DNA from 2 places in the Alteromonas sp. DYW1 genome. Region 1 is predicted to be linked to the other one. Evidence: predicted binding sites of a transcription regulator. Region 1 holds the regulator's gene; the other holds the start of a gene.
The links. The regulator FliA, encoded in region 1, starts transcription of late flagellar genes. The targets are predictions, from matches to a motif close to CTAAAGNTNNNNNNNNNNNNGCCGATA.
Positions count from the first base shown of each region.

Region 1 (15,669 bases):
TGATTCACTTCTTCCCGCTGCATAATATGCGCAGTATTAGCGGTAAAAACCGCATCAAATGTGTCACTTGGCCATTCAGTCTGGCCAATAGAAAATGGTAGCGGAGCGAGCATATTGGCTTGCGGAAAGGCTGTCAGACGCATGGACAAACGGTGTAAATATTCGCCCTGCTCGGTCGGTTGCCATACTAAATGCGGGAGGCTTTGTGCAAAGAACACGGCGTGTTGCCCTGTTCCCGAACCAATTTCTAACACACGATGCACTCTCGCGAAGTGGACCTTCAGTTCAGCGAGAATGACCGCTTTGTTGTTTTCACACGCCTGACTATAGGGAAGTTCTTGTTGCATGAGCTCAGCTAGTCATCCAGATTCGGCATTAGCCACTTGCGCGCCTGATCCAATGACCAATCCTTGCGTAAGGCGTAGTCTTCTAATTGATCCTGCTGGATCTTGGCAACCGCAAAATAGCGCGCGCTTGGATGGGCGAAATACCAACCCGAAACTGACGCGCCAGGCCACATAGCATAGCTTTCCGTCAACTTCATGCCGGTATGCTGTTCAACATCCAACAAATCCCAAATTTGTTGCTTTTCTGTATGCTCTGGACAAGCCGCGTAACCAGGCGCGGGGCGTATTCCCTGATATTTCTCTGCGATTAAAGCCTCGTTATCGAGTTGCTCCTCTGGCACATAACCCCAATAGCGTTTGCGTACCTGTTGATGTAAATACTCAGCAAATGCCTCAGCCAAACGATCACTCACCGCTTTCACCATGATCGCATTGTAATCATCACCGTCTTGCGTGAATGCATTCGCGAGGGCATCTTCTTCCACACCTGCTGTAACCGCAAATGCGCCGATATAATCAGTGTAACCACTGTCTGCTGGCGCAACAAAATCGCTCAAACAGTAATTGGGCTTATCGCCCTTGTGGGTTTGCTGACGTAAGTGATGACAGCGCAGTTTTGGCTCTGCCCGCGACTCGTCGTGATAAACCACTATGTCGTCTTCCAGTGCGTTAGCTGGGAATAACCCAATAACGCCTTTCGGCATGAGCAATTTTTCTTCGACAAGCTTATCTAACATTTGATTAGCATCGGCAAATAACTGCTGAGCCTCCTTGCCAACAACCTCATCCTCTAAAATGCGCGGGTATTTGCCCGCCAACGACCACGTCATAAAAAAGGGTGTCCAATCAATGAAGTTGCGCAGCGTTTCAATATCTGCAGTAACCGGTGTAACGCCTAACTGCTGCGGTTTGACGGGAGTGAAACTTGTCCAGTCTGCTGAGAATTTATTCGCCCTAGCCTGTGCTAATGTGACCGGTTTAGTGCGCGGGCGCTTATTCGCGTGTTGTTCTCTTACTTTCGTATATTCGGCATCTAACTGTGCCACATACTCTTGCCGCGTCGTTGCAGAAATCAATTTTTGACAAACGCCTACGGCGCGACTTGCATTAGGCACATAGACCACAGGACCTGAATAGTTTTGTTCAATTTTAACCGCCGTATGGGCTTTAGAGGTTGTTGCCCCGCCGATCAACAAAGGAATATCAAAGCCCAAACGCTCCATTTCACTGGCGACATATACCATTTCATCGAGCGACGGGGTTATTAAACCCGACAAGCCTATCATGTCTACTTGTTGGGCCTTGGCTTCTTCCAGTATTTTGGCGCAAGGCACCATTACACCGAGGTCGATAACTTCAAAGTTATTGCACTGCAACACAACACCAACGATATTTTTACCGATATCGTGCACATCGCCTTTCACCGTAGCCATTAGGACTTTGCCATTACTACCACTGCCACCGGATTTCTCAGCTTCAATAAAGGGTTGTAAGTGAGCCACAGCCTTTTTCATTACACGCGCAGATTTTACCACCTGCGGTAAAAACATCTTACCTTCACCAAACAGGTCACCCACAACATTCATGCCGTCCATTAACGGGCCTTCTATCACATGCAGTGGCCGTTCGGCGGCTAGGCGCGCTTCTTCTGTATCTTCTATAATGTAGTCACCGATCCCTTTGACTAATGAATGCTCCAGCCGTTTGGCAACGGGCCATTCACGCCAGGATAGGTCTTCCACCGCAGCAGCTTTGCCGTCCCCCTGATACTTCGGAGCTAGATCAAGCAGTCGTTCGGTAGCATCGCTGCGCCGGTTAAGGATCACATCCTCCACTGCATCGCGCAGTTCAACTGGGATCTCATCATACACTTCCAGCTGCCCGGCATTCACGATCCCCATATCCATTCCGGCACGAATAGCATGATAGAGAAAGACTGAATGCATGGCTTCGCGCACTGGATTATTTCCGCGAAATGAAAACGAAATATTGGACAACCCGCCAGAGACATGCACATGCGGTAAGGTTTGTCGGATCCGTCGCGTGGCTTCAATGAAGTCAACTGCATAACTATCATGCTCTTCGATCCCTGTTGCAACGGCAAAGATATTGGGGTCAAAAATAATGTCTTCGGGCGGGAATTTAACCACTTCCGTCAGAATTTTATAGCTCCGTGTGCAAATCTCGACTTTACGATCTTCAGTATCTGCCTGGCCTTTTTCATCAAACGCCATGACCACGGTGGCAGCACCGTACTTTTTTATCAAACGAGCTTGGGCAATAAAGGATTCTTCGCCCTCTTTCAAACTAATGGAGTTAACAATAGCTTTGCCCTGCACACACTTTAAGCCTGCTTCAATCACTTCCCACTTCGACGAATCCAGCATGATGGGTACACGGGAGATATCTGGCTCAGCCGCAATCAAGTTCAAAAACTGCACCATCGCCGCCTTTGAGTCCAACATTGCCTCATCCATGTTGATATCAATAATTTGCGCGCCGTTTTCGACTTGCTGGCGTGCCACATCCAATGCAGCTTCAAAATCGCCACTGAGAATTAAACGCTTGAATACAGCCGAGCCTGTGACGTTAGTGCGCTCACCCACATTGATAAAAGTAGCTATCTCTTCGGTCACAATACAACTCCTAGTGGACGAACGGCTCGAGGCCAGATAAACGCATTTTCACCTCAGTTTGAGGAATTTGACGCGGCGACTCATGCGCGACTGCCGCAGCAATTGCACGGATGTGTTCTGGTGTGCTGCCACAACAGCCGCCAACAATATTAACCAAACCACTACTCGCCCATTCTTGGATATGCTGAGCCATTTCATCTCCCTGCATATCATACTCACCAAACTCGTTGGGTAGCCCTGCGTTAGGGTGAGCAGACACATAGCACTCACTGACTCGCGCAATTTCAGCCACATACTGACGCAACAAGTCTGGCCCGAGTGCACAATTTAGCCCAAAGGAAAAAGGCGTAATATGGCGCAATGAGTAATAGAAGGCTTCGGCTGTTTGCCCTGACAAAGTCCTACCCGATGCATCTGTAATAGTCCCTGAAATCATTACCGGTAACGCCAAGCCCTGCTCTTCAAACACTTGTTGTACCGCAAAGGCGGCGGCTTTAGCATTCAGGGTGTCAAACACAGTTTCGATAAGAATTAAATCCACGCCGCCCTCAATCAAAGCTTCAGTCGATTCAGTGTAAGCGGCGACAAGCTCATCGAAGGTAATATTGCGTTTAGCCGGGTCATTCACATCTGGAGAAATTGACGCCGTGCGATTGGTTGGCCCTAACACACCCGCAACAAAGCGCGGCTTTTCCGGAGTTTGCCGGGTAAACTCATCGGCTACTTCCCGCGCGATTCTCGCAGCGGCCACATTGATCTCACGCGACAGAGATTGCATATCATAATCGGCCATTGAAATGGTTGTCGCGTTAAATGTATTGGTCTCGATGATATCTGCACCTGCAGCAAAATACTCTGCGTGGATACCCTTAATAATATTCGGCTGGGTTAACACCAAAAGATCGTTATTGCCTTTGAGATCGGTAGGCCAATCCTTAAATTGCTCGCCGCGGTAGTCGGCCTCAGTCAGTTTGTGACGCTGGATCATGGTACCCATTGCCCCATCCAAAATCAGGATCCTTTGTCGCGCAAGGTCATGTAATTCTTTAGTTTTACTCATTAATACATCTCAGTCTGCGGCACTACGCGAATTATACACTCGCATTTAATTCATCTAAGTTATAAGGCGTTGTCTGATAAACAAAGTAATTTAGCCAGTTGGTAAACAGTAAATTTCCGTGACTCCGCCAGCGTACCATTGGCGGTTGCCGTGCGTCATCATTAGGAAAATAATTGACTGGCATTTTGGGTGCAAGGCCAGCGGCAATATCCCGCTGATATTCTTGTAAAAGCGTATCCGCGTCATATTCTGGATGCCCAGTGACAAACACCATACGTTTGTCTTCAGATGCTACTAAATAGGCACCGGTCTGGGCTGACCGTGCGATAACTTGTAAACCAGGCACAGCGTCATAAGTGGCCTCGTCGATAATGCCATAACGGCTGTGCGGAGCATAAAACACCGGATCAAAACCACGCACCAGCTCATTCGTCGGCACTAGCACTTGGTGTTCATATACGCCACACAGTTTTTCATCACGTAAAGCTCGGTGTTGCCCATAGAAATGATACATTGCAGCATGTGCGGCCCAGCACAAATATAAGGTCGACTGCACGTGACGCTTAGCCCACGCCATAATTTGTGTAATGTGCGGCCAATACTTTACGTCTTGATAGTCTAAATGTGCCAGCGGTGCGCCGGTAATGATCAGGCCATCATAGCGTTTGTGTGCGATTTCACTGAAGGCATGATAAAACGCATTCATGTGTTGCTCAGGCGTATGCTTGGATACTTGCTCATCAATCCGGATCAAATCCACATTAATTTGCAAAGGCGTATTAGATAGTAACCTCAGCAGTTGAACTTCCGTTTCAATTTTATTTGGCATTAGATTCAGAATACCTACCTCAAGCGGCCGAATGTCCTGCTGCGCTGCGCGCTCGGCGTCCATACAGAAAATATTCTCTTGCGAAAGAACATCTTGTGCAGGCAATTCACTGGGTATTCTGATTGGCATTGATCTCATTCTCACTGTTACGCTGACGCAACAGTTTGCCGGATCTAGCTAGATTGTCAACTTATTTACGTCTAGACGTCTAAACGTTCAGATGTTTTATCTGTGATCGTTATCAACCGCCATCAACAGTTCAATCTCGGCTCGAGGGATTCCGCATGCGTCGATGATATCGTCAATATCAGCGCCAGAAGCAATCAACCGGCGGGCTTGTTGATACAGTTTTACTTCTGGATCTTTTAACTCTAAATCGTTCACTTGATTGTTGAGCAATACAATTTCTTGTTGCAGCTTTTGTGCGGTATTGGCATTGACTGCCGCCTTATCATACAGCTCGTCGATCAATTGCTGCTGCTTGCGTTGACTTTGCTTGGCTTGTTGCTGAATGTGGTTCATTTGCAACATCAGTTGCTGTTCTAACTGCTCTTGTCGAGCGCTAACACGGTCACGCTGCTGGCGTAGGGAACGCGTAAACCAAAACACCAAAAAAACAAGTGCAATCAAATTAAGAATAGTAAGTGCAGCGATTAGATCTAGCATGCAGAATAAGGTGAGCCTAGGTTATAGCTATCGATAAACGAAGTGCGACAAACAGGCGTTTGCCGCAGGTATTTGGCGCTCGTTTTACAGACTGGAAATTTCGTCCCATTCTTCATCAGACAGCAGTTTATTCAAGTCAACCAAAATCAGTAATTCGCCATCGCGATTACTAACGCCCTGAATAAACTTAGCACTTTCTTCAGTACCCACATTCGGTGCACTATCGATCTCAGAAGAACGCAAATAAACAACTTCTGCCACACTATCAACCAAGATACCGACCACTTGTTCGTCAGATTCAATAATGACAATGCGCGTGTTGTCTGTAATATCCGTTGGTGGCAAGCCGAAGCGTGCGCGCGTGTCGATGACCGTCACAACATTACCGCGCAAGTTAATGATCCCGAGCACATAATCAGGAGCACCTGGCACCGGTGCAATTTCTGTATGGCGAAGGACTTCTTGCACTTGCATTACGTTAATGCCGTAGGTTTCTTCACCTAAGCGATAGGTGACCCATTGCAAAACCTCATCGTTGTTATCTACGACCGTATTACTATTCGTACTTTTTTCACTCATCCTTCATGCTCCTGACACTGACGGTGATTATTTCTGATGACTATTCAAGCCAGCGTTCAATAAATCAGTTAACTGTGATACATCAATTAAAGCACACATCCGCTCTTTCACCATACCCGCTAACCAAGGGCGCTTACCGTCGGATTCTCGCCACTTCACATCTTGCTTTTCCAATTCGATAGTATTGATTAAGGCGTTACTCGACAATCCCCATTCACTATCTGCAAGCATAATGATGTATTTGTAGTGTAGCTTGTCTTCTTCAATTTGTGCGTATTTTTCCGGCATTACCCATTTTGCCGCATCAACTACATTTATTTTTTCATCGCGATGCAGCATAACGCCCATAAACCAATCTGGCTTACCAAACAACGGTCCGATCTTATCAATCTGATGAATGCCTCCAAGATCGATTAACGGAACCGCCATGGTTAATCCTGCGACATCAAAAAATAACGCTTGGAAACGTTTATCTAAACGCTCTTTCAGCGCTTGATGAGACGCTTTCTCATTGTTTATATTAGCTATTTCGGCTGCATTTTGCGCTTCTTTAGTCGCAACAATGATTTCCTCAGCCTCAGGGGCTTCAGTCGCAACCTGTTCAGGTGCGTTAACCATGCTGACTTGCGGTTCCTCTTGTGGCGCAGGATCGGTTATTACCGGTGTGACTGTGGCTTGCTCTAACAATTTTGCTACGCGTTGCGTGGCTTCGACAGGATCAGCCAAATCGACGAGCAAGCCGTCTAAATATTCTTGCATGATCTCTTCTTTAGCGAAGCTCTTTCCTTTACTCATGGTCTATTACGACTCTAACTCTAATAATAATTTGGTATATGCGTATGCCCCCCGCGAACGCGGTGCATACAAGGACAGCGGTGTTTGGGCCTGACTTGCTTCGCGAAAGCGAGTGTCTACCGGTATCGTACTTTTCCAAGTATTTTCGCCATACTCTTGCTTCAGAGTATTATGCGCCTCTAAAGCGGCGTTTACCCGCTTGTCAAACATGGTCGGCACGATTAACGCATCAAAGGTCTTACGCAGTGACTGGCTCATAATTTCGAGTGTATGCATCATTCGGTCTAAACCTTTGAGGGCCAAAAATTCAGTCTGTACGGGAACCAATATTCGATCGCACGCTGCCAACGCATTAACCATCAATACTCCAAGCACGGGTGGACAATCAATCAAGACATAATCAAACTCAGATTCAACCGCCTGCAGTGCACGCGTCAGTACTAACCCCATGCCAGTTTTCGCGCCCAATTTACGATCCAGTGTTGCCAGATTCATCGTCGCAGGCAAAACAAACAAGGTGTCTAACTTAGTGGGACACAAGCAATCAAGTACTAGCTCTTTGTCTAATGGTCCATCATGAACAAAGATGTCATAAGTACTTTTGGTTAACTCTTCAGAATCAATACCAAAATAATAACTTAACGATGCATGTGGATCAGTATCGATCAACAATACTCGCTGTTTGCGTTCAGCCAAAATACCGCCTAACGTTACAGTGGTTGTCGTTTTACCGACACCGCCTTTCTGGTTGGCTATGGTCCAGATTTTCATGGTTAGCCTTTGACTTCTGTCATAACATCTGTGGCCATCCGCTCAATCGGTAAGCTACGCTCTGAAATATTCGCTACGGTAACCGCTTGCGGCATGCCATAAACCACGCAACTGGCTTCGTCCTGCGCCCAAATCGTCGCGCCTAATGCTTTGATCTCTTGACTACCCAACTTTCCATCTGCGCCCATACCGGTGAGAATTAAACCCAAAATGTCGCCCCCGAACACTTGACCGCACGCCTTGAAGGTTAAGTCAACGCTGGGTTTATAGGTTAAATTTTCTCCTGGAACCGAATCGACGATTTTGACCCGAGCAGCACCACTTGTACCTTCGACTAACATTTGCTTACCACCTGGCGCTAGATACGCATGCCCAGGCTTAAGTACATCGCCATTTTGAGCTTCAGATACGCTAATGTTGCACAAGCTATTTAAGCGCTGCGCAAACGCCGTTGTGAACGTTCCTGGCATATGTTGAACCAATAGGATTGGCACAGGGAATGTCGCTGGTAGCGGCTGCAGCACTTTCTGCAAGGCAACGGGTCCACCCGTTGAAGAGCCTATCGCCAAGAGTTTATAGCGCTTGTTTTTACTGCGGTAGACCGGTGGAGATGAAGTTGCAGGGCCACTTAATACTGAGGATGACTTAAAGAATTTTTGTGTCGCCGGCGTACGGCCCGGCGAACTGAGTGGCGGCGCAGATATACCGCGCGCTCGCATTGGCCGACTGGCGATAGCGCGCACTTTGGAACGCAACACCATGGTCGCCTCACGACGGTCGCGAGCGATATCTTCAAAATTCTTCGGAAGGAAATCAAGCGCACCGGCCTCTAACGCTTGGATAGTCGCCTCAGCGCCATCTTGCGTAATAGAGGAAAACATCAAAATCGGCACCGGTGAGGTCTGCATAATTTTACGCACTGCCGTAATGCCATCCATTACCGGCATTTCAACATCCATAGTAATTACGTCCGGTGCAAAGGTCGCTAGTTTGTTTAAAGCATCTTGACCATTGTTCGCTTCAGCAACAACTTCGAGTGCTGGATCCTGATTAAGGATTTCCCGCACCCGGCGTCGATAAAACGACGAATCATCGACCACCAACACCTTGAGTGTCATTACTATTTAGTTTCCTGTCATTCATTGCTTGGCCAGTAAGCCAAACAGCGATTTCACCGTCTATTTATTCAAAGCCTTGCGCGCATACCGCTTAAGCAGCCCAGGAATATCAAGGATCAATGCGATACCACCATCTGAGGTTATGGTAGCGCCAGCCATTCCAGGTGTGCCCTGTAATAGCGCATCAAGCGGTTTTATGACGACTTCTTCTTGACCAATCAAAGCATCAACCACAAAGCCCATTTGCTGTGTACCGATTTGGACAACGACCACATGGCCTTTATCCTTTTCTACTTGTCGATTACCACGACGTAACCATTCACCGAGATAGAACAAGGGTATCGCTTTGGAACGCACGATCATGGTTAGCTGACCATCAACGGTATTCGTCTTAGAGATATCCATATTGATGATCTCGTTAACCGCACCAAGTGGTAACGCAAAAGTTTGCTCGCCAACAATAATCATCAATGTTGGCAATATCGCGAGAGTTAACGGTACCTTAATTTCTAAGCGTGTGCCGCGACCAAGCTGAGAATCAATATTTACACTACCATTGAGTTGGTTGATCTTGGTTTTAACCACATCCATACCAACACCACGGCCTGAAATGTCACTGATTTCAGTTTTGGTCGAGAACCCTGGCGCAAAAATCAGATTAAAAGCTTCGACATCAGACATTCGAGCGGCAGCATCTGCATCGAGCACGCCACGATTAATCGCAATCTCTTTCAATTTATCGGGATCCATTCCCTTACCATCGTCATCAATGGTCAGCAAAATATGATCGCCCTCTTGGGATGCAGAGAGTTTAACTGTACCCATACGAGGCTTACCGGCGGCTTGGCGGTCATCCGGCATTTCGATACCGTGGTCAACCGAGTTACGCACCAAATGCACTAACGGATCGGCCAACGCTTCAACCAGATTTTTGTCTAAATCCGTTTCTTCACCTTCCAGCTCGAGGGTAATTTCTTTTTTCAGACTCCGTGCTAAGTCCCTGACAACGCGAGGGAAGCGACCAAAGACCTTTTTGATTGGCTGCATGCGGGTTTTCATTACCGCACCTTGCAAATCCCCGGTTACCACGTCGAGGTTAGCAATCGCTTTGCTCATGCTCTCGTCGTTAACGTTAATCCCCAAGCTTAACAGGCGGTTACGCACAAGTACTAACTCTCCAACCATATTCATGATTTGGTCGAGTCTCTTGGTATCAACACGTACAGTGGTCTCAGCAGGTGGCGCCGCTGCGGCCGCTTTTTTATCATCTTTCTTCGCAGCCGGTTTTGCCGGAGCCTTCGCTGCCGGCGCTTCTTTAGCTGCGGCAGCAGGCTTAGCCGCTGGTGCAGCTTTTTTGGCTTCGTCGCCAGCAGAGGATGACTTCGCTGGCGGTGCCTGAGTCGCTGCTGTAGGTTTATCTTCTTTTACTGGTTCTTGCGGCTTAGCTGGCTCTGCCTTCGCTCCCGGACCTTGGCCTTGTCCATGCAGCTGATCCAACAAAGATTCAAACTCATCATCAGTGATTTCATCACTACTAGCGTCTGCTGTTGGACTTGTATTGGCTTTCTCTGCAGGTGCCTCAGCTGTTTTGCTACCCGCTTCAAACTTACCTTTACCATGCAACTGGTCGAGTAACGCTTCAAACTCGTCATCACTGATATCATCATCACCAGAAGTACTCGATGACGATTCTGCCGCAGGTGTTGCTTCTGCTTTGGGTTTTGGCGCACTAGGTGCTCCACCACCATGCAGTTCATCTAACAGCGCTTCAAATTCATCCTCAGTGATTTCGTCGATGCTACCGCCTTCATCTGCACTGGACGCAACCGGCTCATTGCTTTCCGCTGGCGAATCTTCCACAGCGAACTCTATTTCCTCAGCACTATCGGATGCTGGTTCTGCTGCGCTGGCATCGCCATCGAAAATGTTTTCATCAGGAGATTCAGGATGGCTGAGTTTATGTAATAGATCGATAAGTTCGGGTTCTGCTGGCTCAAGTGGTTCACGCGCTTTAACCTTGTCAAACATTTCCACAACCACATCTGTGGCGCGCAAAATGACATCCATTAAATCAGGCGTTAGCGTACGCTGCCCGTTACGCATTACGTCAAAAACGTTTTCCGCGCCGTGACAAATATCAACGAGTTCAGTGAGTGATAAGAACCCGGCACCACCTTTGACCGTATGATAACCGCGAAAAATCGCGTTCAGTAGATCTTTATCTTCAGGATTATTCTCTAAATCAACGAGCTGCTCCTGTAATTGTTCAAGTATCTCTCCAGCTTCCACTAGAAAGTCTTGCAATATTTCCTCGTCTACATCAAACGCCATTAATACGCTCTCCTAAAATCCCAAGCTCGATAACAGGTCATCGACATCATCTTGGCCACTTACCACGTCATCACGTTGGTCAGCATCGATAATTGGACCTTCCGCTTCCACGTTATCGGTCTTTTTCTCAGATTTTTGAGGACTTTGCTTCATTTCCGGGTCACCAAACATGGTTAACATGTTAACCAAACTGTCCTCGACCTCTTTTACCAACTCGATTACTCGCCGAATCACTTGCCCAGTTAAGTCTTGATAACCTTGAGCCATAAGCACTTCAGTCATCAGTGAAGTCAGCTTTGCTGAATCTGTTGAAGCATCTTCCAACAACTTGTCCAAGTCCGCACACAAAGTCTTAAACTCACCCAACTCAATTTGACGTGTCATGAGCTTTTTCCACTCTGGCAACACCGCGCTGATCCGCTCATTGAGTTTTTCTGCTAATGGCATGCTCGTTTCAACCGCATCCATTGTAGTATTAGCCGCTTTTTCGGTTTCTTCAATGACGTACAACAGACGTGACTGGGCGTCTGGGATCTCCTCGCTCGCTAAGCCTTTGATACGATCATCAATTTGGAAGCTATTGAGGGAGTCATGGAGTTGACGTGTTAATTTACCGACTTCAGCAAACAACTCGATAGACTCTTTCATAGAAGCAACTTCAAGAATCGCATTAGCCGACTCGTGATCGCCCTCCTCAAGATAGGTGACGAGCTGTTTCGCTTCTTCTAAAGAAATTGGAACTGTGGATTTATCAGGCATCCAGTGTCTCCTTTTGTTGAAAGACCGTCTGGATTAACCTAAGCGTTCGAAAATCTTTTCGAGCTTTTCTTTTAAGGTAGCAGCGGTAAATGGCTTAACCACATAGCCATTTACTCCGGCTTGTGCCGCAGCTACGATTTGTTCCTTTTTGGCTTCAGCAGTTACCATCAACACCGGCAAGTGCTTAAGACCATCATCTGAACGGATAGCGCGCAACAAATCAATACCCTGCATACCCGGCATATTCCAATCGGTAACAACAAAATCAAAGTCACCTTGTTGTAACATGGGTAACGCCGTGCTTCCATCGTCTGCTTCTTGAATATTCGTAAAGCCGAGATCTTTAAGCAGGTTCTTTATGATGCGTCTCATTGTTGAAAAATCATCAACAACAAGAATTTTCATATTTTTATCCAAAACAGCCTCCACTGAGGAACATTATCATTGTTATTGTTAAGCTTCAGTCATTCGCCAAGCTTGCATCCGCGCTTTCAGCTTTAGCATTGCTTGACTATGTATTTGACTCACTCGCGATTCACTGACTTCTAAAACCTCGCCAATTTCGCGTAAATTCAATTCTTCATCATAGTATAGCGAAAGGACAATTGCCTCTCGCTCTGGCAGTGTCGTAATTGCATGCGCCAAGGCTTTTTGAAATGCCCCTTGCATCAAATCTTCAAAGGGGGCGTCGGAGCCTTTGCTCTGTTCATCGCCGATGACATCTTCAGACACGCCTAAATCTTCGATTGCGACTAGCTTACCTGCGTTCACTTCATTTAGCATCTGGTGATACTGCGCCAGAGATACATTCAGTTTAGCGGCAATATCCACATCACGCGCGTCGCCACCAGTTTCTCTTTCGACTTGCGCTATCGCTTCCATAATAGTGCGACTGTTTTTATGCACTGAGCGCGGTGTCCAGTCGCCCTTGCGAATTTCGTCTAACATCGCACCACGAATTCGGATCCCTGCAAAAGTTTCAAAACTAGCGCCTTTGGATCCATCGAAATTTTTCGCAGCTTCCAACAAGCCAATCATGCCTGACTGGATCAAATCATCGACAATCACACTGGCTGGCAAGCGCGCCATGAGGTGGTGAGCAATACGCTTAACTAGCGGCGCGTGGCGCTCCACAATAGCGTTTAAATCGACACTCTGTTGATATGCTGCCACCTTACTACTCACCCGTTATCACCTACCGCCTTGCGAGTTAACAACTGCTCTAGGAAAAACTCCAAATGCCCGCCCGGTTGTTCGGGAATAGGCCAATGGCTTGCGGAACGCGCCAAATCACTGATTGCAAGGGCTGCTGGAGAAGCAGGAAACGCATCAACAATCGGTGTTTGTTTACGCACCGCTTTACGAATATTTTCATCAAACGGAACCGTTGCCACTAACTCTAGTGCAACATCCAGGAATCGCCCAGTGACTTTCGAAAGTTTATTAAATAATTCGCGCCCTTCACGATCACTACGAACCATATTGGCTACGACTTTAAACTTGAACACGCCGTGTTCACGGTTGAGGATTTTTATTAGTGCGTAGGCATCGGTGAGTGAGGTTGGTTCATCACATACCACGACTAGAATATCTTGTGCCGCGCGACTAAAACTCAGAACCATATCTGAAATGCCTGCAGCAGTATCGACAATTAAGACATCGATAGGGGTTTTCAATTCACTAAAGGCTCGGATCAGACCAGCATGTTGGGTCGGTGTTAATTCCGTCATGCTTTGTGAGCCGGATGTGGCTGGTGCAATTTTAATTCCGTGAGGTCCAGTCACAAGCACCTCGTCGAGCGTACATTCGCCAGATAAAACGTGCGACAAATTTTTGTCGACCCGCAAGCCTAACATCACGTCAACGTTAGCCAGCCCCAAGTCAGCATCCAAGACCAGCACCCGCTGCCCTTGCTTCGCCATTGCCACAGCAGTATTCAGTGTAATGTTAGTTTTACCAACACCCCCTTTCCCACCGGTGACCGCAATAACCTTAATTAAACGTGATTGTTTCATTCTTCTTAAGCCGCTAGCCTGATCTTCAATCATACTGCTTTTGCTGTATTTGCCGCTATATGGTTGCTAGTATGGTGCAACTTGTACTTTTTATAAAGCCTTGCTGCAAGAGAAATCAGATTTTTTCCACTTGCAGACGCAATATCTTCCGGTACTTTCTGACCATCCGTAACAAAGCTTAGCGGTAAGTTATAGTTTATAGCAACACTTAGCATTTCACCCAATGAATAGCATTCATCTAACTTTGTGAATATGCACCCTTGCAGTGGTACGTTTTTATACGCATTCACAACGCCTTGCAGGCTGGCATATTGGGCATTTGCTTGCGCAACCAAATAATAGTTAATTGGCATGTTAATCCCACGCGATAACTCTTGCAACTGACCAATTAAGCGCGCGTCTCGTTGCGAGAAGCCTGCAGTGTCGATTAGTACCATTCGCTTATTTCGTAGTTGATGAATAACATTTGCCAATTCTTCACCGTTGTGGGCTTTCTTAACAGTACAACCAATGATCTTACCGTAGGTTGATAATTGCTCGAACGCACCAATACGATAGCTGTCAATAGTCACTAAAGCGACCTGTTCGGCGCCATGTTTTTGAGCATAGCGCGCGGCCAGTTTTGCGATTGTTGTCGTTTTCCCCACACCAGTAGGCCCAACCATTGCGACAACACCAGACTGCGTAAGTAAATGCTGGCCGCCTACGTGTACTCGATTAGCTAATAATTTGAGTAGCATTAACCAAGCATCACGCTCATTGGCTTCTGCTGGCAAATAATTGATTAATTGATCACTGAGTGATTCTTCAATTCCCATTAATTGAAGTTGTTCATATAAATAACCATGCAATGGGTTTTTCAACTGTTTGCGTTGCTCTGTCAATGCCGCGACTTGAAATGAAAGAATGTTACGCAGCGACGCCAATTCTTGATGCATATCCGCCAGTTGCTGCGGTACGTCTGCATGATGCTGAGCGGTTGCGTTCGCGGCACCGGATTGATTGCTCTCTACCGACGGTGTCGCCTGCACATTGGGCGCTTTTTCAGCATAAGTCTGCGCATAAGGCTCAGCTTTCGCAGACACTCGATTAGGTTTGGTAGTTTCTCGCTCGGTACTCGCCGTTGCTGACTGCTTCGCATTTGCCGCTTGTTGCTTTTCAAGCAACTGCTTCAAACTATCCGGACCATCATCGCCAATAATTTCACTCAGAGTTGGCGTGCGTTGGCGAGGTTCCGCTTTAATCGTTTTGGCTGACGTTGGCGGTGTTTGTGTATGTGGGTCGTAAGCGGCAACGAGTTCAATGCCTGAGCCGGTTTTGCGGGTCGACATGATTACGGCATCAGCACCAAGCTCTTCTTTCACTTGACGCAATGCCTCGCGCATATCCTTACCGACAAATCGTCTAATTTTCATCGCTTATGCTCCACTTCACTTATCTGCTTATTGCCCAACGGCACTTACAATTCGAATTTGCTTATCATCAGGAATTTCCTGATAGGACAGGACATGCAAACCCGTCACCGCATGTTTTAAGAAACGCGATAATACCGGTCTTAACATGCCTGACGTCAGCAATACTGATGGTTCTCCTGCCAGCTCCTGCTGCTGAGTCGCCTCGCTGAGCGATTGCTGGATCCGGTCAGCTAGTCCAGGCTCAATACCAGCGCCATCCTCGCCACCTGCCTGTAATGACTTGTGCAGTATTTGTTCCAACTCTGGCGCCAAAGTAATGACGGGCAGCTCGGCCCCGCCGTGATTGAT
Region 1 is NZ_CM186038.1:2,619,864-2,635,532, forward strand. It holds gene AC121Z_RS11745 (DUF938 domain-containing protein) at 1-347, opposite strand, end outside; gene metH (methionine synthase) at 356-2,983, opposite strand; gene AC121Z_RS11755 (homocysteine S-methyltransferase family protein) at 2,994-4,043, opposite strand; gene metA (homoserine O-succinyltransferase MetA) at 4,075-5,001, opposite strand; gene AC121Z_RS11765 (DUF2802 domain-containing protein) at 5,098-5,538, opposite strand; gene AC121Z_RS11770 (chemotaxis protein CheW) at 5,623-6,117, opposite strand; gene AC121Z_RS11775 (chemotaxis protein CheW) at 6,145-6,912, opposite strand; gene AC121Z_RS11780 (ParA family protein) at 6,919-7,683, opposite strand; gene AC121Z_RS11785 (protein-glutamate methylesterase/protein-glutamine glutaminase) at 7,686-8,801, opposite strand; gene AC121Z_RS11790 (chemotaxis protein CheA) at 8,862-11,132, opposite strand; gene AC121Z_RS11795 (protein phosphatase CheZ) at 11,145-11,891, opposite strand; gene cheY (chemotaxis response regulator CheY) at 11,925-12,308, opposite strand; gene AC121Z_RS11805 (RNA polymerase sigma factor FliA) at 12,345-13,076, opposite strand; gene AC121Z_RS11810 (MinD/ParA family protein) at 13,073-13,939, opposite strand; gene flhF (flagellar biosynthesis GTPase FlhF) at 13,936-15,321, opposite strand; gene flhA (flagellar biosynthesis protein FlhA) at 15,349-15,669, opposite strand, start outside.

Region 2 (15,669 bases), 1.5 Mb from region 1:
AGTGCGTTGGACGTATGCGCTCGTTTTGGACTCACATTGTGAGGTTAGGCTAATGGAAAGCGCACTCTATGTTGGTGAGGTATTGCATCAACGTGTAATCCCTAAGCATCATGCCTTTAACTACCGAATATATCTATTCTGGTTAAAGTTGGACGAAGTCGACCTCGTTGCTCGGTCAGTCACTGGCTTTTCAGCCCGGCGCTTTGCTCCTGTTCAGTTTCGACGGAGTGACTATTTAGGCGACCCCACGATAACGTTGCGTCAAGCCGTGCTAAACCAATGCAGTGAAATCAGTGATGAACCCATCGAAGGCGACGTGTTTATGCTTGGCCAACTCCGTACCTTTGGTTTTTATTTTAGCCCAGTCAACTTTTACTTCATCCGAGCCCAGAGCGGTGAATTTACTCATATGTTGGCTGAAGTCAGTAACACCCCCTGGAATAAACGCCATCATTACTTGGTCGATCTAAAGACTCAACAGCCAACCAACAAGGCTTTTCATGTTTCCCCATTTAATCCCATGGATATGGTTTATCATTGGTCAGTATGTCAACCAGATAACGAGTTAAAGCTAAGCTTATCTTGCTTTAAGCAACAGCGACATTTCACCGCCGCTTTAAACATGAAAAAAATGTCATTGAACTCAAACAGTTTAATGCGCGTATTAGTCTCAATACCAAGCATGGCGTTAAAGACAGTGTTTGGCATTTATTGGCAAGCAATAAAATTGTTTGTTAAGCGAGTACCGTTTTATCCCTATCCCAAAAGTACGAAGGAATAACAAGCATGACTCATGGTGAACAGACCCTAGTTTTCGAAGATCAAATGAGTTGGGTAGACCGCATAGCAAAAAGTCTCTTTTTAGATGTGTTGAAGTCCCTACCACACGGACAAATTACGATTAAAGAGCGCGGAGTAGCGGTAATAACCTGTGGAGATAAAGCAAGTTCTCTGCATGCTGAAGTCAACATTGTTGACCCCAAGGCCTACCGGCATCTATTAATTGGGGGGAGCGTAGCATCCGGAGAAACGTTTACCGATGGCTTGTGGGAAACACCTAATCTAACTGATGTCATTCGGATTTTTGCACGTAACCTCGACACTTTAGATCAGTGGGAAGCAAAGTTCAGATGGCTAAGCTTACCGATGCTTAAAATAAAACATATGTTGCGCAAGAACTCTCAAACGCAAGCGAAAAAGAACATTGCCGCGCATTACGATTTAGGCAACAAACTGTACACCCGTTTTCTCGACGAAAGCATGATGTACTCAGCGGCGATTTATCCCGATGATGCTTGCTCACTAGCCTTAGCACAGCAGCACAAATTAAAGACTATTTGCGACAAACTACAATTAACAGAGTCCGATCACTTGCTAGAAATCGGTACCGGTTGGGGGGGCCTAGCGGTATTTGCGGCTAAACATTATGGCTGCAAAGTTACAACAACAACCATTTCAGAAGAACAATACGCTTATGCGCAAGCTTGGGTGGCTAAAGAAAACTTAGCGAGTCAGATAACGCTATTGAAAAAAGACTATCGTTTACTGGAGGGTCAATACGATAAGCTGGTTTCAATTGAAATGATTGAAGCGGTCGGCAAAGAATATTTAAATAACTTTTTTGCCAAATGCGCCGCTTTGCTAAAACGCGATGGCTTAATGGTGCTTCAGGCCATTACTATCGACGATAGACGTTATGACGACTACGCCCAAGGCGTTGATTTTATACAGAAACACATTTTCCCAGGTGGTTTTTTACCTTCACAATACATAATGAATAAGGCTTTGAAGGAGCATACTGACCTCATGATCCGAGACCTTCACGACATTGGTTTGGATTATGCTCGCACATTGAAAGACTGGTACCACGCCTTTCAGCGCAATCGCGAGGTGCTCCTGCATGATGGTTATGATGATCGGTTCATGCGTTTATGGCAATACTACATGAATTATTGTGAAGGTGGCTTTCTGGAGCGCACGATAAGCACTGTCCAATTAGTGCTGTCTAAACCCGCTTTTCAGCAAGGGATAACCCGTCAAGCACTATGAGATATTGGTTGTTTAAAACTGAACCTGACGCATTTGGGATCCAAGATCTAGCAACACAAACTGGCGGGAAGGCGACGTGGGATGGAGTGCGTAATTATCAAGCGCGCAATTTCTTGCGTGATGAGGTTAATGTTGGTGATACCGTATTTATTTACCACTCCAGTTGTAAAGAGGTTGGTATTGCGGGGCTAGCAAAAGTAACCCGTGTAGGATTGGTTGACGAATCGCAATTTGATCCTGAGTCAAAATATTACGATCCCAAAGCCACAACAGACAACCCACGCTGGTACATGGTAGAAGTGCAACACGTCAAAACACTGCAACAAGTGCTAGCCTTGCGCACGATTAAAGCAATGCCACACATCACAGAGCTGCCGCTAGTAAAAGCGGGGCATCGATTGTCCGTCATGCCGGTGAGTCAATCTGAAGCGCAACAGCTCTTGAACGCTATTAACTAGCCGATAGGTTTCCTTGCCAATTACCCGCTATTGTCTTCGCCTTCCAATACAGAAATAGGTTGCGACATGATGGGCTTACCTTGATTAATCACTATTTCTACACGCCGATTGCGAGAACGAGCATCGGCTTCATCGCCCTCAAGCAATGGCGCGGTATCTGCTTTCCCCACCACTGACATACGCGATTCATCAAACCCATTAGCCCGGCGTAATTCTTCAGCAACCGCTACCGCGCGTTGCGCCGATAAGTCCCAATTTGATCGATACAGCTCATTGGAAATCTGCTGACTATCACTGTGACCTGACACCTCAATTTCTCCTGGCATATCTGCCAACAATTCACCGATACTGCGAATAATCGGTATAAATTGCGGTTGAAGGAATGCTGAACCGGCAGAAAAGGAACCGTTCTCACGGATCCGAATGGTGATTTGCTGACCCAGCGATTCCATTTCTATAGATCCATCAACAATTTGTTTTTCTAATTGTTGTGCGACCTTCTTGAGCATTTCATTGACTTGTTCTTGACTGGCTTGCTGAGTTTGCTGTGCTGCCGATTGATCGGTTGCTGTTTGTTGCGCTTGCCCGCCGCGTTGTGTACCTCGCTGTTTCTGACGGCCACCTGCAGAATCTTCGTCACCTGCTTGAAACTCAAGCATTTGTTGAGTCATTTCAATGGTTTGCTGTTGAATATTTTCAATCGGCGTTGGGTCCGGACGTCCAGGTCTAAACTCCATTGCGATCACGCTGGTACCTTTTGGAATATCTTTAACTTCGATTTTATTTTGTACCCCAAAAGCAAACTTCATCGAACCTGCGATTTGCTTGAACTTGAGCACGTCCATTTCCGAGAACGCCAATAACAAGACAAAGAAACACATCAACAACGACATCAAGTCGGCAAACGTGCCCATCCACGGGGGCAGTCCCTCTGGGGGGCATTTGGGACATTCTTCTTCTTGGCTAGCCATACTTAATCTTCTTCACTTGGCTCAGAACGTTTGCTTGCTGCAAGGTAATTTTTCAGGATCCCCTCGATAACCCTGGGGTTTTGACCATCCGCTATGCCGACAATACCGTCAAGCACCAGCGATTGATTAAGCTTTTCTTCTTCAGCCCGGTTGCCGAGTTTTATTGCAATAGGTAAACAAATCACGTTGGCAAAAAACGCTCCGTACAATGTTGTCAACAAAGCTACCGCCATCGCAGGACCAATGGCTTTGGGATCATCCATATTACTTAACATCGCAACCAATCCTATCAAAGTACCGATCATTCCCATTGCCGGCGCCACATCTCCCATACCTTTGAAAATTCCCGCCCCAAACTCATGCCGCTGGGTTGTCATACTGATATCTTTGGCTAGCGTCTCACGGACCACATCAATGTCGTGGCCATCTACCAGCATATCTACCCCTTTCTGCATAAAGCTATTTTCTATTTCTGCTTCCTCGAGCGCTAAGAATCCGCCTTTACGTGCAGCATCAGCCATTTCGACAATCTTTTGAATGAGGTCTTCGGGCGCTTCGATTTTAAACATGAAGGCTTTGCCTGCGATTTTCCCTGCACCAAAAAACTGGCCCAAGGTAAATTGTGAGAGCACAACAAAGATAGTGCCGCCGAACACGATAAGTATTGAGGGGACATTGATAAACATACCCATATCGCCGCCCAGCACCATCGCCATAACAACGAAACCTATCGCGCCAATAATGCCTATGACGGTTGCTAAATCCACTTGCGACTCCTATGTTGCAACACTGATATAAGATTCTATGCTAGCCATTGTATCGACCAGTACAATAATTTCTATACTCCACTTGCTTAGGGCTTGGAGTTTGGTTCATTTGCACCTTCAGCTACCCCACATTTATACAATATAGCAGAGCCGCAGAACACTGGTTTTATTGTTGTTACTTTACCTTAGATGGCTAGTTTGCCCATGCGTCATCAAGTGGTTAGCAAGGATGGTTTAGATCAGCGTAAAAACGTTGACCCGCTATGTCTCGTTCGGTAAGGTTCGCCAATATTTTCAGACACGTGTGGATGACAAGTTGAGCAACTTTGAACAAACCATCGCAGAACTTGAACAAATTGTGAAAGATATGGAACAAGGTGACCTTCCCTTGCAAACAGCGTTGGAAAAATTCGAGCGCGGCGTGCAATTGACTAAAGAAGGGCAAGCCACGCTAGAAGCTGCAGAACAAAAAGTTAAAGTGCTGATGAACCAAAATGGCAATCAAGAACTCGGTGACCTAAATAGCAGCGATGAATAGCTCCCTTTCTGATTTCCATCATGCTGTGAGGCATGAAGTTGACGAATTTTTAAATCAGCAAATCGCTCAATTGCCCGAGCATGCACCGCAACTTAAAGCCGCGATGCAATATGCTCTGCTAGTTGGTGGTAAACGCATGCGACCATTGCTACATGGTATTATTGCAGATTGCATTCATGCCCCGCGGGCATGTGCAATTGCAGTTTCCGCAGCCATTGAGTGTATTCACGCATATTCGTTAGTGCATGACGACCTGCCAGCAATGGACGATGATGAATTACGCCGAGGTCAACCTACTTGTCATATCAAGTTTGATGAGGCTACCGCTATTTTAACCGGTGATGCATTACAAACGTTAGCCTTCGAAATACTTTCAGGGCCTGCAACTGCCCAATTATCGGATGCTCAACGTATCGATATCATTCGTTGTCTAAGTCAAGCATCAGGTTATCAAGGTATGTGCGGTGGTCAGGCGATGGACTTGGCGGCAACCAACACACGTGTTTCTACGGATTATTTAATCAAACTCCACCAGTTGAAAACGGGCGCTTTACTTAAAGCCTGTGCTATTACAGCAACGATGTTAGATGCTAATTTGGCGGAACGTGAACAGCAGGCGTTTGCCGCATATGCTGAAGCCATCGGTCTAGCTTTCCAAATTCAAGATGACATTTTAGATGTCACTGCCAGTAGTGAAACCTTGGGCAAACCCGCGGGATCCGACGAGCGTGCTAATAAATCAACATTCCCCGCCTTGCTTGGCCTTGCACAATCAAAGGTACAACTACAGGAATATCACACACTAGCGCTTCAAGCCTTGGACACTTTGCCTTACAATACCCAGCTATTACGGCAATTTGCCGACTTAATGCTAAGTAGAACCCATTAATCGCATGACATTAGATATCAACCAGTATCCAACGTTGGCTTTGGCTAACGACCCTGCCGCCCTGCGGACCTTGCCGCAAGACAAATTAAAGGTTTTAGCTGGTGAGTTACGCCAGTATCTATTGGCTTGCGTTAGCCAAAGCAGTGGTCACTTCGCTTCAGGATTAGGAACGGTTGAACTAACCGTTGCGTTGCACTATGTCTATCAAACGCCTTTCGATCGTCTGATATGGGATGTCGGTCATCAAGCTTACCCACATAAAATTCTTACCGGTCGCCGTGAGCGAATGCGCACTATTCGACAAAAAGGTGGTCTCCACCCTTTCCCATGGCCGCCAGAGAGTGAGTTTGATACCTTTGCCGTAGGGCATTCCTCTACTTCTATTAGCGCTGCGCTTGGTATGGCAATCGCTGCAGAGAAAGAACAAAGAGACAGAAAAATCGTCGCAGTTATCGGTGACGGTGCTATGACTGCAGGGATGGCATTTGAAGCACTCAATCATGGCGGTGATATCGATAAAGATCTGGTCGTTGTCTTAAACGACAATGAAATGTCAATTTCTGAAAATGTTGGTGCTCTCAACAGCCACCTTGCTCGTCTACTTACAGGAAATTTGTTTAATAGTATCCGTGATGGCGGTAAAAAACTCTTAAGCAACGTTCCGCCGATCAAGGAATTTGCTAGTCGCGCCGAAGAGCATATCAAAGGCATGGTTGTGCCAGGTACCATTTTCGAAGAACTAGGTTTTAAATACATCGGCCCTATCGATGGCCACGACGTCAATGGTATGGTCGATACCTTACGCAATATGCGCAAAATGAAAGGCCCGCAAATACTCCATGTAGTCACGCGCAAAGGTAAGGGCTACGACGTTGCCGAGAAAGATCCAATCAAATATCACGCCGTACCAAAATTTAATCCGGCTGATAACGCATTACCCGTAAGTAAACCCAGTGGCCCTACCTACTCCAAAGTATTTGGCGATTGGCTTTGTGACATGGCGGCTCAGGATCCGAAACTAGTAGCAGTAACTCCAGCTATGCGCGAAGGTTCAGGTATGGTCCGCTTCTCTCAAGAGTACCCGCAACAATACTTTGACGTTGCCATCGCCGAACAACATGCGGTTACCTTAGCCGCGGGTATGGCGCGTGAAGGGTTGAATGCGATTGTGGCGATTTATTCGACGTTTTTACAGCGTGCCTATGACCAGTTGATCCACGATGTTGCCATTCAAAATTTACCTGTTTTGTTTGCAATTGACCGAGCCGGGATAGTGGGCGCTGATGGCCCTACTCACCAAGGTGCTTTCGATATCAGCTTTCTGCGTTGTATACCGAATATGATGATCATGACGCCCAGTGATGAAAATGAATGTCGACAGATGCTTTATACTGGACACAAAGCGCAGGTTCCAGTGGCGGTTCGTTATCCTAGAGGTACTGGTACTGGTGCGGAAATAAATACTGAAATGACAGAGCTCCCACTTGGCAAAGCACGTTTGTTGCGGGAAGGTAAATCTATTGCAATATTGAACTTCGGGACCCTAATCAACTATGCCGAAGCGGCCGCTACGGAAGCCGACGCCACCTTGGTTGATATGCGCTTTGTTAAGCCGTTAGATACTGACATGATAGAACGTATTGCCGCACAACACGATGCGATTGTCACCGTTGAAGATGGGGCTATTATGGGCGGCGCAGGCAGTGCTGTCGGTGAATACTTGCATGCACAAGGACTCCATGTTCGCTTGCGTAAGGTGGGGTTACCGGATCAATTTATACTGCAGGGTACTCAACAAGAAATGTATGCCGAACTCGGCATGGATACCCAAGGCATACTAAACCAGATCGCTGCGCTAAAACAATAAGGGCAGAACCATCCAATGGAGGCAGGCGCAAGTCATTAGGCCTGCCACAATATCATCCAACATGATCCCGAGACCGCCATGTAAGTGTTTATCAAGAAAACTGATTGGCCATGGCTTGAGAATGTCAAAAATTCGGAATAGTACAAATCCCGCGATTAATGTGGCAGGTGTTATAGGGATGAATAAAAAAGCGACCAACATACCCGCGACTTCATCCCAGACAATCGAGCCGTGATCATGCACCCCCATATCGACGGCAGTTTTATCACAGATCCAGATACCAACAACGCTTGCAAGGCAGGCACAAAGCACCAGCCACTCCATACTGAGCATGGACAATGCGGCCAGCACAGGAATGGCAGCAAGCGATCCCATAGTTCCGGGCATAAATGGAATTAATCCGCTGCCAAATCCCAATGCTAGGAAATGCACCGGATTGCGCATGGATACTTTAGCGCGCAGCTCAGCTTCCATTGAAATGTTCGAAACCTTTGCGACCAGTAAACGCAAAGGGCTTATCGTTTTGGCGCAACTCGATCTTATCGACCAGCCCCGTGATTTGACCAATACAGGTTGTCTTAATACCGAATGTTGTTAGCGCAGTTTCCACTTTACTCTTATATTCTTCACCAATGGTATACAAGAGCTCGTAATCATCGCCTGCCGTTAAACCGTATTGGATGGCTTGAGTAGGGGTTACCACATTGCTCAGCTCTTGTGACAGCGGTAAACGATCAACATGCACGAGAGCTCCACACTTAGAGGCTTTCAAAATGTGCGATAAATCGGCCAACAAGCCATCACTGATATCAATACAGGCACTCGCGCAACGGCGCAGTGCAGTCCCTGCGACCACCTGCGGGCTGGGGTAACGATGACGCTTAATTAAGTAATCGGCGTCAGCACCCGTTGCCTCTAACGCATGCTTCAGGATATCAAGCCCAGCGCCTGCATCGCCTACATGCCCCGTCACATAGATCCAATCTCCTGGCTTAGCACCAGATCGCTTTAACGCTGAGTCTTCGGGTACAAAACCTTGCGCAGTTATGGTTAAAGAAAGTGGACCTGAAACCGTATCACCGCCTATCAATTGCACGTGGTAATACTCAAGCAACTCATAAATACCTTGGCTGAACGCGTCCAGCCATGCTTCTTCAGTTGCAGGGATCGATAAAGACAAGCTTACCCAAGCGGGTTCTGCCCCCATTGCTGCCAAATCACTAAGATTCGCAGCCATTGCCTTGTGCGCAACCGCATGAGCGGGAGCGTCCGGAAGAAAGTGTACGCCGCTAACCAAGGTATCAGTGGTGGTTGCCAAGCACTGCTTGTCAGGCACTTGTGTGACTGCGGCATCATCGCCAATGCCGATTAATACGTCTTTACGCGTGTAGCCACCGCGTTTAAAAAAACGCTCAATTAAATCGAATTCCTTCACGTGACTAACTACGCTCGTGCTTACGCAGTGTTTTTACCGCTTTGTCTAAAACACCATTGATGAATTTATGGCTGTCTTGCGCGCCAAAACTTTTGGCTAACTCAATTGCCTCATTGATGATGACTTTATAGGGTGTCTCTATGCAATGTACGAGTTCGAACGTAGCGATGCGCAAGGTTGCCTTTTCTATCGGATCAAGCTCTTCAGGCAAGCGACCCAAGTAGGGCTTGATTTGCTCATCTAATTGGTCAGTGTGCTCAGCGCAACCACGCAACAAACGCTGAAACAGTGTCATATCGACCTGCTTCATATCGTTACTTGTGGCTAACATCAACTCCACTTGTTCAATCGCATTATTCGACATTTGCCAAGAGTAGACGCCTTGCAATGCCAGTTCGCGCGCTCTATGGCGAGGTGATACTTTCACGTTATTCACCCAGTTGCTGCTCGATGTTTGCCATGACGTTGACCATTTCCAGCGCGCCCATGGCGGCCTCGGCACCTTTATTGCCTGCCTTGGTACCAGAACGCTCAATCGCCTGTTCAATGCTGTCAGTGGTAATAACGCCAAAAGAAACTGGAATAGCAAAATCCAGTGAAACCTGCGCCAGTCCTTTGTTGCATTCGCCTGCAACAAAGTCAAAATGTGGAGTTCCACCACGGATAACCGCGCCCAAGGCGATAATGGCATCAAATTTCTGACTGGCCGCTAGCTTCTTGGCTGCAATGGGTAATTCGTATGCGCCTGGTACACGCACAACGGTAATATCTGCATCATTAACTTCGCCGAAACGCTCCAAGGTGTCGAGCGCCCCTTCTAACAAACTCTCTACAACGAAGCTATTAAACCGCGAAACCACAATAGCAAACCGCTTACCCGTTGCTCTGACATTACCTTCAATTACATTCATTTCACAACCCCTAAAAATTTCGGCGCGCATTATAGCACAGCTTTTCGCCAGTCTAGCTAAAGAAAACTAATTATTCGTGTATATATTCGACTACTTCCAGTCCGTAACCCGATAGAGCGTGGTATTTGACTGGCTTGCTTAACAATCGCATCTGCTTAACCCCCAATGAGGCTAAAATTTGGCTACCTACCCCAACAGTTCGCGAGGATCCTTTCCAATCCGCTGCGGGTGGTGTTTCACCGCGATCTTCCATTTCAAATTGATGCACTTGTTGCGCGATATCTTCTTCTTTACCCAACAACACGAGTACCCCACCGTCATTCGCGATCCGTTGCATCGCTTGTGGTAAAGTCATAGAGCGACTGAGCGAACGCGTGGATCCCAGCAGGTCAGAAAAAGTATTATGCAAATGCACACGCACTAATGTTGGTTTATCAGCCACAATATCGCCCTTCTTCAAGGCGAAATGCAGTTGATTATCAATAATGTCGCGGAAGGTAAAAAGTTCAAATTCACCGTATTGCGTAGGTAAGTGGCACTGGGCTACTCGCTCAATCGTCGTCTCATTGATGTTGCGGTATTCGATAAGGTCTGCAATGGTGCCCATTTTCAGGTTATGCTTCTGCGCAAACGCTTCTAATTCTGGGCGCCTTGCCATAGTGCCGTCGTCATTCAAAATTTCGACAATCACTGCTGCTGGCTCACAGCCTGCCAAGCGCGCTAAATCTACCCCCGCCTCGGTATGTCCAGCTCGATTTAAGACTCCACCTTGCTTAGCGATTAATGGAAAAATGTGCCCCGGCTGAACGATGTCTGATGCTTTTGCATCAGGTGCCGTTGCTGCCAGTATGGTTTTTGCCCTGTCGGCCGCTGAAATACCGGTGGTTACGCCCTCTGCGGCCTCAATTGAAACAGTAAAGTTAGTCGAAAACTGGGCGCCATTATTGTTGACCATTAGCGGCAGGTTTAGGCGCTGGCAGCGCTCAGCGGTCATGGGTAAACACACCAGTCCGCGCGCATGCTTCACCATAAAGTTAATTGCTTCTGGCGTAACATGCTGGGCTGCCATGATCAAATCGCCTTCATTCTCGCGATCTTCATCGTCCATCAAAATGACCATACGACCATTACGAATATCTTCAATAATTTCTTGTGGTGTGTTCAGTGCCATCGTGCTCTCTGTAAGGTAAAGATTAAGCGATTATTTTTATTGTTTTAAAAATCCGTGTTCGGCCAAAAACGCCATGTCGAGCTTACTTGTTGAAGCCTTCGCTGCGTCAGCGCCCATTAGTAGCCGCTCTAAATAGCGGGCGACCAAGTCAACTTCTAGGTTTATGCGAGAACCAACCTGATAATCCGCCATAACAGTTTCTTGCAACGTATGCGGAATGATCCAGAGCATAAAATCGGTACCGTTGACCTCATTAACGGTCAGACTGATACCATCCACCGTTATCGAGCCTTTGTGCGCAATATACTTGGCAAGCGATGCTGGTGCAGTCACCCAAAACTCTATGTACTTGCTATGGTGATTGATTTTGCTAATGGTACCAATCCCATCAACATGTCCAGAAACGATATGCCCACCCAAGCGGTCACTGACTGCCAAGGCCTTTTCTAAGTTGACTCGGGTACCTACCGCATATTGGCCAAAACCGGTGTATTTGAGGGTCTCTGCAGACACATCGGCACTGAACGAATGCTGGTCAAAAGCAACAACCGTTAAACAAACACCATTGGTAGCGATACTATCGCCCAGCGCCACATCTGCCATATCGAGTTTGCCAACATTGACCGTGATACGCATATCATCGCCCTTGTGTTGCAGTGCGGTTAGCGTACCCACGGCACTTATAATTCCTGTGAACATCTCGACTCCAGTCAGTTACGTTTGTGGTCTAAGCACCAATTTAAGGTCATTCCCAAGCCTTTCAACCGTTGTAAGACTGAATGCAGGGACCTGTTGCATCGACTCATAAGTCGGCAACATGATCAGTGGCTTTGCCGTATCTCCCATCAACTTGGGGGCTTGATAAACAATAATTTCATCGACTAAACCCGCATTCAGCATAGCGCCACCCAGTCGATGGCCACATTCCAACCAGACGGAATTAAAAGCGGCTTGCCCCATCCGTATAAGCAGCGCGGGCAAATCAATAAAACCCTGTGTTTTGGCTATCTGCCATTGTAGCACTTGTGCCGCAGGCAAGTGCGCTAATGCATTATTTTCTGCCTCATTGACCACAATCGTCTGCCCTTCTTGCGCCATGATTTGCAACTCACTATGCAGGCGATTTTTGCTATCAATAATGACTCGTGCAGGTTGTCGCACGGCTTGTTGCTGCAATTCTTGAGGATAAAACTCATCTGCAGACAAGCGCACTGTTAATTGTGGGTTATCCAATAACACGGTGTCGGCGCCAGTTAGAATGGCGCAATGTTTAGCCCGCTCGATATGTACATCGCGGCGCGCCTCAGAGCCTGTAATCCATTGACTTTGTCCGTTATGCAGTGCGGTTCTGCCATCCAAACTCGCGGCGAGTTTAAGCGTTACAAAGGGTCGCCCCGTTAACATGCGCTTGATAAACCCGCGGTTTATTTCGCTTGCCTCTGCCTGTGCAATCCCCAGCGATACATTTATGCCTGCCGCTTGCAATTTCGCAATTCCTTGCCCTGCGACTAATGGGTTTGGATCTTGCACAGCGACTACTACACGGCTGATACCGGCTTGAATCAATGCATCCGCGCAAGGGCCAGTGCGGCCATGGTGACTACAAGGTTCGAGGGTGACGTAAGCAGTTGCACCTAGCGCATGCGCTCCGGCGGCCCTCAGGGCGTGTACTTCGGCATGCGGAGTTCCGGCTTGCTGATGAAAGCCCTCTCCGACTATGGTTCCCTGTGCATTTACAATGACGCAACCCACACATGGATTGGGTGTCGTTGTATATTGACCTCGGCGCGCGAGCTCGATAGCCCGTAACATAAAGCTAGTATCGACAACGCGACTATGCATAGAGGTGCCTTGATTCAACTAATCGCCAAGCTTGGCAATCTCTTCACCAAACTCACGAATATCTTCAAATGAACGATACACCGAGGCAAAGCGCACATATGCGACTTTATCCAACTCTTTCAGTGCGTCCATAATTAAGTTGCCGACCATTTCACTACTGACCTCTCGTTCACCAGTCGCGCGTAAAGCCGATTTTATTTTTACAATGCACTGTTCAATTTGTTCAGTACTGACGGGGCGTTTCTCAAGTGCGCGCAACATTCCGGCGCGTAACTTTTCTTCATTGAATGGATCGCGGCTACCGTCCCTTTTGATTACGCGGGGTAAAACCAATTCCGCTAATTCAAAGGTAGTGAAACGTTCATGGCAATCCACACACTCACGGCGCCGTCTAATTTGATGACCCTCGGCGACCAGCCGAGAGTCGATCACTTTAGTATCTTGTGCCGTACAGAAAGGGCAATGCATTCGCTTAGTTCGCGTACACTGGGAAGCGAGTGCACAGCGCAACAACTTCGTCGCGTACACGTGCAATTACAGTTTCATCACCCATATTATCGAGCACATCACAAATCCAAGTTGCCACCTGCTCTGCTTCAGCTTCTTTAAAGCCTCGCCGAGTGATTGCTGGCGTACCTATGCGTAAACCACTGGTGACAAAAGGAGAGCGAGGGTCCTTAGGAACCGAATTTTTATTTACCGTAATATTTGCATTACCCAACGCAGCATCGGCATCTTTCCCGGTGATATCTTTGTCAATAAGGTCTAGCAAGAAAAGATGGTTATCCGTGCCATTTGACACAATCTTATAGCCGCGCTGTTGCATCACAGCAACCATTGCCTTGGCATTCGCCAACACTTGCTGTTGATAAACTTTGAATTCTGGCTCAAGGGCTTCTTTAAACGCTACAGCTTTTGCTGCAATGACATGGCACAGTGGACCACCTTGATTGCCGGGGAATACTGAACTGTTTAATTTCTTATATAAGGTTTCATCGCCACACGATGACAAGATCAAACCACCGCGCGGTCCTGCTAAGGTTTTGTGTGTCGTTGTCGTTACCACGTGCGCATGCGGTAGTGGATTCGGATAGAGACCAGCCGCAACCAAACCGGCAACGTGTGCCATATCAACAAGCAAATAGGCCCCTACCTTGTCAGCAATTGCACGGAACCGTTGCCAATCGACAATCCCTGAATAGGCAGAGAAGCCGCCGATGATCATTTTAGGTTTATGCTCTTCTGCCAACGCCTCAACCTGTGCATAATCGATTTCGCCGGTTTCCTCATTCAAGCCATACTGCACTGCATGATAAGTTTTACCGGAAAAATTAACATGTGAACCATGCGTAAGGTGACCACCATCGGCTAAGCTCATCCCCAGAACCGTATCGTTAGCATCCAGCAGAGCCATAAAAACGGCAGTATTTGCTTGAGAGCCAGAATGCGGTTGTACGTTGGCGTACTCAGCACCAAAGAGCTGTTTTGCGCGTTCTATGGCCAATTCTTCTGCGATATCAACATACTCACAGCCACCATAGTAGCGCTTCCCAGGATAGCCTTCGGCGTATTTATTGGTTAACTGAGAACCTTGCGCTTCAAGTACACGCGGACTGCAATAGTTTTCAGATGCAATCAACTCAATATGGTGTTCTTGGCGTGTATTTTCATTTTCAATGGCTTTGGCGAGTTCCGGATCAAAATCAGCAATTGTCATGTTGCGTGAAAGCATAAAGGCTCCTTAACAGCGAGGTACGGTTACGCGATGTTATTGAACATGCGCTGCGGAAAAATTACGAGCGCATATTCTAGTCATTTTGTTCGCTAAGTATACCGATTTTGTTAGATAGTTGTGGTCTAGTGTAGATTTATTTTTGCAGTTGTTTCTCGAGCTGTTTGACGCGCGCGAACAAATCATCAAGTTGGCGTGCACGCACTGCATTTTTGCGCCATTCGCGATTCGGCATAGCGGGTTGCCCCGAAGAATAGACACCCGCCTCGGTAATGTCACTGGTAATCATCGAGAAACCCGTGATCTGAACCTTGTCAGCAATACTCAAATGCCCATTAATGACAACACTACCGGCAATTACCACGTACTTGCCGATAGTCACGCTGCCTGCCATGCCTGTTTTACCGCAGATACATGAGTGGTCACCGATACGACAGTTGTGTCCAATATGCACCTGATCATCGATAATTACGTTGGTCCCGATAACAGTATCTTCGAGCGCGCCGCGGTCGATGGTCGTGCCAGCACCAATTTGACTGCGGTCACCTACAATCACCGTCCCGGTCTGCGGGATTGCTAACCATTCGCCTTTTTCATTCGCATAACCGAAACCGTCCGATCCAATCACAGTTTGACTATGTACAGTAACCGCTTGACCGAGTTGCACGCCATGATAAATCGTCACGTTAGGATAGATGACCGAATCATTACTGATCTCGGCACCTTCACCAATCACAGTATTCGCACCTATTTGCACGTTATCCCCCACATAAACACCAGCTGCAATCACCGCATTTGGCCCGATACTGACGTTTTCTCCTAACCTTGCAGAGGCCGCTATTGTTGCAGATTGGGCAATGCCGTTAGCCACCCGAGGGGTGTTATCAAATAACTGCGCGATTTTAGCAAACGCCGCATGTGGATTGCTGACAACTAATGCACGTTCAGGGAGGAGGTTTTGATGCTCTTCTGATACTAATACAACACCCGCATTGGTCTCGGCGAGCTCACCTTTGTATTTACTATTGGTGAAAAATGA
Region 2 is NZ_CM186038.1:1,148,815-1,164,483, reverse strand. It holds gene AC121Z_RS05200 (NAD(P)/FAD-dependent oxidoreductase) at 1-42, shown strand, start outside; gene AC121Z_RS05195 (DUF1365 domain-containing protein) at 53-781, shown strand; gene AC121Z_RS05190 (class I SAM-dependent methyltransferase) at 787-2,049, shown strand; gene AC121Z_RS05185 (EVE domain-containing protein) at 2,046-2,507, shown strand; gene AC121Z_RS05180 (flagellar motor protein MotB) at 2,528-3,478, opposite strand; gene pomA (flagellar motor protein PomA) at 3,481-4,245, opposite strand; gene AC121Z_RS05170 (exodeoxyribonuclease VII small subunit) at 4,499-4,783, shown strand; gene AC121Z_RS05165 (polyprenyl synthetase family protein) at 4,776-5,672, shown strand; gene dxs (1-deoxy-D-xylulose-5-phosphate synthase) at 5,677-7,539, shown strand; gene AC121Z_RS05155 (phosphatidylglycerophosphatase A family protein) at 7,528-8,013, opposite strand; gene thiL (thiamine-phosphate kinase) at 8,003-8,974, opposite strand; gene nusB (transcription antitermination factor NusB) at 8,979-9,401, opposite strand; gene ribH (6,7-dimethyl-8-ribityllumazine synthase) at 9,403-9,885, opposite strand; gene ribBA (bifunctional 3,4-dihydroxy-2-butanone-4-phosphate synthase/GTP cyclohydrolase II) at 9,956-11,056, opposite strand; gene AC121Z_RS05130 (riboflavin synthase) at 11,093-11,755, opposite strand; gene ribD (bifunctional diaminohydroxyphosphoribosylaminopyrimidine deaminase/5-amino-6-(5-phosphoribosylamino)uracil reductase RibD) at 11,771-12,898, opposite strand; gene nrdR (transcriptional regulator NrdR) at 12,917-13,366, opposite strand; gene glyA (serine hydroxymethyltransferase) at 13,371-14,630, opposite strand; gene lpxD (UDP-3-O-(3-hydroxymyristoyl)glucosamine N-acyltransferase) at 14,767-15,669, opposite strand, start outside.
Region 2: a site for FliA is predicted at 4,296-4,322, ahead of pomA (flagellar motor protein PomA). Genes of this name have one in related genera too.